3 regions of the Oceanobacillus caeni genome follow, and region 1 is predicted to be linked to each of the others. Evidence: riboswitches for the same ligand, from Rfam matches in the RefSeq annotation. Region 1 holds a riboswitch; each other region holds the start of a gene.

Region 1 (2,273 bases):
TCGTTCAATTCTGAACTATTCATTACAAGATCAACCAATCGTTCGTATTTTTCAAGCAGATAGGCTAACAACTTCTCCTGTTCTCCCGTTTCTAAATCATCATTACCCACTTGCAAAAACAATTTTACATCAGGATACCTTTTGTGTATGTTGATGGCATATTGCAAATCTTTTTTCCCAAAGACGACTACCTTTAAACTGAAATCCCCCTGTTGTTTTTCCTTTAATGAACGGATGATAAAATCCAATGTTTCAAAATTTGTAGTCATTCCAGAGCTTGGCGGCTTAGGCGAAATCGTTAGATCATCTATCTTTGTAAACCATTCCTGCCATCTGCTACCTTGTGTTTCCAATGCAACCTTCACCTGATTTTCATGAAGTAAATCTACCAATGCATTCAATTGAGCCAATAATCCTGGATTTCCTCCAGAGATGGTAACATGTTGAAATCGTCCGCCTCCCTTTTCATATAATGCTTCCACTATTTCCTGCGGTTCCATCATTTGAATCGATTCCTTTTCTGAACCGTCCCAGGTGAATTTCGAATCACACCAGGAACAGGAATAATCACAGCCGGCCGTTCTGACAAACATTGTTTTTTGGCCAATGACCATTCCCTCCCCTTGAATAGTTGGGCCAAATATTTCAAGTACAGGTATTTTTCTCATAATGTTTTCTCCTTTGGTCGGTAAATACAATAGCTCGTAGGCGTTTCCCTTAAATATACCTGAACACAAGTTGGCTTATTCTGTAGGGTGTTTAGGTATTCCTGAATGATTTCATAGATAGTCCGGGCAACCACTTCTGTTGTCGGAAAGTATTCAGCGTCTTGGTCGGAGAATTTGGTGTCTTCATTCATCACATGATGATCAAATCTCTTGTGAATTAAGTCTTTTATTTTTTTAAAATTAACTAAAAAAACTGTGTGATCAAGTTCGTTTCCAGCAATGGTGATATTGGTAAAATAGGTGTGCCCATGCATATTTTGACATTTCCCAGCATCCTCATGTGGTACATAATGAGCTGCAGCAAATTGAAAATCTTTATTTAGTTCATATGCATAGGGATGTTCTGTAACCGGATAAATCTGTTGCATCATGAATCATCACTCCTTCGTTTATTTTGTATCTTTGGGAGCTTGTATCCATCCAATAAAGAAAAGCGTAAGCGCCCGTTTAGCGACGTACGGACTGGACTGAGCCGTAGGAGATAAAGGAAACACGACGAACGGAGTGAGTCGATGTTGACTTATCGTACGGAGGTGAGGGAAGTCTCGCTAGTCGCTGGGCGCTGGAGCTAGACAAAAAAGACAACACTAAAGAAGGTGCTGTCCTAGCTCCTTAGTTTTTTATAGAGGGATGGAATTTCGAACCTCTCCTGCCAATACGCAGATTCTATTATTCACTTACAATATTACTTTACCATATCTTTTGTTTTAGATTAAAGAATATATGTCAACATAAAAAATGAATATAAACGTTTCCAAAAGAAGAGAACATAATACGGGTAAAAAGCTGAAGACTACTTGTTCTTCCTTTATTAAACTTGCTTTCATAGAAAAAATGCTTCAGTTATTGAAGAAAACTGCCCTATATAATAACATCGTATTTGTTTATTTACTACTGCTAATTCTCAAATTAACAATTAGCCACACACCTTGAATAATCGTTGGTATTATAAACGCAATCAATAAGACTATAAATGCCAATAATTTAAGCTCAGGTGTTTGAGTAACCCCAGCACCATCGACCTCTCTTAACCAAATAATAGCTAATCCAATTACAAAAATGATAATCCAAAATATGTTACCAATCCACCAGAAATACCATCGTTTTTTCACCTTATTTCTCTCTCCATTCTCCAACCGAAATAAATTTCATTTAACTATACTGCCAATTACTAAAAAATCATCGCCACTTTTTTGAAATAACGTACCCGGAAACAGAACTAAAACAGCAAGCTTTGAAAAAGTGTAATGGTTATAACTAATGCAGATAAAGATCCAGCAGACAGTAATGTTATCATTTTTCGCCAGTTTATCTTTTTTGAAGGTTTTACAGCCTCTCGAGAAACCGTAATCCATATAGCCATAGATGCTATAACTAAGATGAAAATAACTTCTTTAGACACATTTGACACCTCCATCATTTACAATAATCACATAACCTTATGTACGGATTAGAAAAATAAAAGTTTCATTAAGGAATGACCTTTTTAATTGAACAATTTGACACTTATTTTTTAGGCATAGTGTATATCACAGATACACCACT
Region 2 (2,273 bases), on a different contig from region 1:
CGGATTTTTTAATCTGTCTACCTTTAGGGGAGCATATCTAGCTCATTTATTATTTGTAAAAATACTACTTAAACTTCACCTGAATTTATCCCACCGTAATACGTCTTGCTCTCACCACATACACTTGATTTAGAACAAGAGCTCCAATTAACTGGATAACTGTTTTTGCAATAACCTGCCCTAAAATCGCTGCTGGCACAGCTTCCCATGGGATAAATCCTGCACCGATTGGACTTAATCCAACGATAACGAAAACAACGGAATCTAGTAATCCACCAACAATTCCGCTATAAAATACACGCCATGCGATTGGTAGTTTTAATCTAGTATAAATCTCTGTATCTGCTGTTTCAGAAATAATAAAGGAAAGTGCGGAGGCTGCGACAATCATTAGGGTATCGCCAAGTAAAGAGGACACCGCACCGGATAAGATTAATGCTGTCAAGATAAATAAATAGGTCTTTTTTCTTCCGTACTTGTTTTGCACCAAGTCACGAAATATAAAGGTCGCACCTATTAAAAATGTTCCCATTGGAATGATGAAAATACCAATCTCGAGGGGCATGATTGCCGCGGTTATCACGTTTGCCGTGACAATGGAAATTAAATATAAAAAAACGCGCAACATATTATTTCTCTCCCTTGGCCAGTAAGTATTGCTCTAAACCATGATTACGGAGCTTACACGCTGGACACTCGCCACAACCATCAGCCTTTATTCCGTTATAACATGTTAAGGTTTTTTTCCGGATGAAATCCATTACACCTAACTCATCAGAAAGCCTCCAAACATCCCTTTTATCCAACCACATTAGGGGAGTATGGATAACAAAACCCTCATCCATTGCTAGATTCAATGTCACATTTAATGATTTGATAAAACTATCTCGGCAATCTGGATAGCCACTAAAATCTGTTTCACTAACTCCTGTCACAAGATGCCTTGCACCAACTTGCTTTGCTAACACACCAGCGAAGGATAGAAAAAGTAAATTTCTCCCTGGTACAAAAGTGTTTGGAAGCCTAGTTCCATCACCATCAGCTATCTCCATATCGTCCCGTGTTAAAGCATTGGGTGCTAATTGATGTAGAAGCGACATATCTAAAATATGGTGTTTGACACCGAGATCTTCTGCAATTTCTTTGGCGCATTCGATTTCTAATTGATGTCGTTGGCCATAATCAAAGGTAACTGTTTCGACCTCTTTAAATTGTTCTTTTGCCCAGAATAAACAGGTCGTACTGTCCTGCCCTCCGCTAAAAACAACAATGGCTTTATTCTTTTCCATGTAAAAACTCCTTTTCAAAAAGAAAAAACAACACTAAGATGGGTTGTTTTCTTAGTTTTTTATAGAGGGTAGCTAGAACCTCTACCTATTTAACGATTATCTATATTTTCCGGATTAAGATCATGATTCATCAAGCGATGCATAGCCATTTCCTCATACTTTGTCCCTGGTTTTCCATAATTACACCAAGGGTCAATAGAAATACCGCCACGAGGAGTGAATTTACCCCAAACCTCAATATAACGTGGATCAAGTAATTCAATTAGATCATTCATAATGATATTCACACAATCCTCATGAAAATCTCCATGATTTCTGAAACTAAATAAATATAATTTCAATGATTTACTTTCTACAATCTTTTGATCAGGTATGTACGAAATATACATCGTCGCAAAATCAGGTTGCCCTGTAATCGGACATAAACTAGTAAACTCTGGACAATTGAATTTTACAAAATAATCCCGATTAGAATGGATGTTATTTACGGATTCTAATACTTCAGGTGTATAGTCCGTTGCGTAATTCGTTTCCTTATTACCAAGTAGAGTTAAATCCTTCAAACCTTGTTTCTCGCTTCTTCCAGACATAAAAAAACCTCCCTGTAATGTTTCCGAACACTACGGAGAGGTCATAGCAAACTATGATTCTAACAAAAAAGCCACATCCAATTATGGACATGGCGAATTGTCATTGTATCCATAGTTTTTTATAGAGGGTTTCAGCTATGAACCTCTTCCGATCAGTTGTTCAATTCTTACTTATCATAACCTTAGAAGGGAGATTATGTCAATATGGTTTATTTGTTCGGTTGCTTTTTCGGTCATGATGAAACCAAGGGGAGCTCACTTTAAATTCGCATCAGGGGTTATTGAATTAGTCGAAAAAACATTATAATATGAATAATATCAATTTATATAAATATTATTATAAATTAAATAAATTGAAAAATGGTGTAAAACTTACAAGGTGAGAGGGGCAGCA
Region 3 (2,273 bases), on a different contig from region 1:
AAAAGTGAAGAACTAAAATAAAACACGATGATCCAAAAAGGTAGATACTTCAAAAACTTTTTTTCCCTGCATAGTACAGGGTGAAAAAATCAACATAGGAATTAGATACGCCGTGCTAGTGCACGGCATTTTTTAATTCCTTAATATAATATAAGCTAGGTAAACGACATAAAAAATAGCTAATATAAGACCTTCCCTCTTACCTATTCTAAAATTGGTTCTCGAAAAAACTAATAAAAGCAGAGTTAAGACCATCATCATCATAACATCTATAAATACTTTATTATCCACCGCAAGAGGAGTTATAGCAGAAGCGGCTCCTAACACAAATAATATATTAAAGATATTACTTCCAACAATATTACCTAGAGCAATTTCACTTTCTTTTTTCAGAGCGGCAGTAATAGAAGTAACCAATTCCGGTAAAGAGGTTCCAATCGCTACAATTGTCAATCCAACTAATGTTTCACTCATTCCCCATTGGTAAGCAATTTCCGTTGCATTGGAAACAACTAGGTCCCCTCCAAAAATAATGCCTATTAAACCTAATAAAGTTATGAATATATTCTTCCCCCATGTCACATCCTCGGGGATTGATTCATTCTTCATGTTCTCTCTACTCTTAAATGCAAGTTCGATAACATAGTACATAAAGATTGCAAGAAATAATAGGAAAACCAATCCATCACTACGAGTGATAAAATTAGCACTTAATCCCTCTAACACGACGTCACTCATAACAACTAATAATACAGTGCTGGCTAGTAACGTAAAAGGGATTTCCTTACGTATCGTTTCTGTTTCTACTTTCAAAGGATATATAAGTGCAGCAATACCAACAACAGCTGTTAGATTAAAAATATTACTACCAATAACATTACCTAGAGCTACATCAGCATTTCCTTCCAATGCTGCTATAATACTTACCGTTGCCTCTGGGGAACTTGTACCAATAGCGACGATCGTAAGCCCGATTAATATTGAAGGAATTTTAAGTAACCTTGCTATATTGGATGCACCATCTACAAAATAGTCTGCTCCCTTAATCAAAAGACCAAAACCTATTATTAACAATAAATATTCCAAATATTCTCACCCCATTTTTTTATCTTACTATAACTTTTCCTCCATTTCTATGTTAAATTCCCTTAAAATCTACCAACCAAATCCCTAAAGATTACTAATATTTCCATTGTGAATCATTATAAACTTTGCTATGATAGATTCTATTGTATAAAATCCGTGGTTCGAAAGCCTCCCACGTAAAAAAACTAAGGAGAGATGGAAATGAATATAAAAACGTTAACTGCAAATGGCGTTTTGGCTGCAATGTATATAGCTGTATCAGCACTTATACAACCATTTGGCTTTACGAATGTCCAATTTCGTGTACCTGAGATGTTTAATCATCTCGTCGTATTTAATAAAAAGTTCTTTTTCGGTATTATATTTGGTGTATTTTTAACCAATCTATTTTTCTCACCAATGCGACTGTATGATATTGTATTTGGTGTCGCGCATTCGGCAATATCTTTAGGACTTATTATTCTACTTTCTAAATACACGAAAAACACGCTACTTTTACTAGCAGCCAATGCAATCATTTTCAGTTTTAACATGTTCATTGTCGCATTAGAATTATACTTAGCATTGGGATTACCTTTCCTATTTTCTTGGGTAACTACAGCCATTGGAGAAATCGTTGTTTTGGCTATTGGTATTCCAATTATGTATACTTTAAATAAACAAGTACATTTTGATAAAATCATATAAAGAAGATTTCCGTCATTGGGAGTCTTACTACCCGTTTAGATAGGATAAAGGGATATACCATAATAAAAACTTCACGATTAACTTACTAATTCGTGAAGTTTTTTTATATACTTACATAATATTTATACAAGGAGGCGCTAGTTATGATTGTTAGAGAAGAAACAGATCATTTTATAATGATTGAGCAAGACAACCATGCCATTGTATCTGGTGAATTAATAAAGTATTGGAAAAAAGAACTATTATTAAGTAACACGCTTATGGATTCGGTTGTAACAGCAATCACACTTCATGACTATGGTTGGAAGTACTTTGATAAGCAACCAGTATGGAATGATCAGCTAAAAGCACCGTATGATTTTACGAGTTACCCCTTAGCTCCGAAGACCATCATTTATACACACGGAATAAATGAAGTTGAAAAAATAGATACGTATGCAGCCTTATTATGTAGTATGCATTATACAAACTTTATGACCCAAGAATCTTCTCCATACGCA

The links. A riboswitch is a leader RNA that binds a small molecule or an ion and turns the genes downstream of it on or off. The one in region 1 is predicted to bind preQ1.
Region 2: another riboswitch for preQ1. It lies ahead of queC (7-cyano-7-deazaguanine synthase QueC); the one in region 1 lies ahead of ACFQ18_RS12680 (6-pyruvoyl trahydropterin synthase family protein).
Region 3: another riboswitch for preQ1. It lies ahead of ACFQ18_RS15590 (QueT transporter family protein); the one in region 1 lies ahead of ACFQ18_RS12680 (6-pyruvoyl trahydropterin synthase family protein).

The regions. Positions count from the first base shown of each region.
Region 1 covers NZ_JBHTKV010000018.1:7,401-9,673, forward strand. Annotated here, with positions in the region: gene queE (7-carboxy-7-deazaguanine synthase QueE) at 1-671, opposite strand, end outside; gene ACFQ18_RS12680 (6-pyruvoyl trahydropterin synthase family protein) at 665-1,099, opposite strand; PreQ1 riboswitch class I at 1,335-1,381, opposite strand; gene ACFQ18_RS12685 (DUF3923 family protein) at 1,613-1,840, opposite strand; gene ACFQ18_RS12690 (hypothetical protein) at 1,948-2,130, opposite strand.
Region 2 covers NZ_JBHTKV010000021.1:13,947-16,219, reverse strand. Annotated here, with positions in the region: gene ACFQ18_RS13760 (VUT family protein) at 86-625, opposite strand; gene queC (7-cyano-7-deazaguanine synthase QueC) at 630-1,289, opposite strand; PreQ1 riboswitch class I at 1,335-1,377, opposite strand; gene queF (preQ(1) synthase) at 1,379-1,879, opposite strand; PreQ1 riboswitch class I at 1,985-2,031, opposite strand.
Region 3 covers NZ_JBHTKV010000030.1:2,556-4,828, forward strand. Annotated here, with positions in the region: gene ACFQ18_RS15580 (MarR family winged helix-turn-helix transcriptional regulator) at 1-21, shown strand, start outside; gene ACFQ18_RS15585 (calcium/sodium antiporter) at 133-1,086, opposite strand; PreQ1 riboswitch class I at 1,237-1,281, shown strand; gene ACFQ18_RS15590 (QueT transporter family protein) at 1,288-1,773, shown strand; gene ACFQ18_RS15595 (DUF3891 family protein) at 1,917-2,273, shown strand, end outside.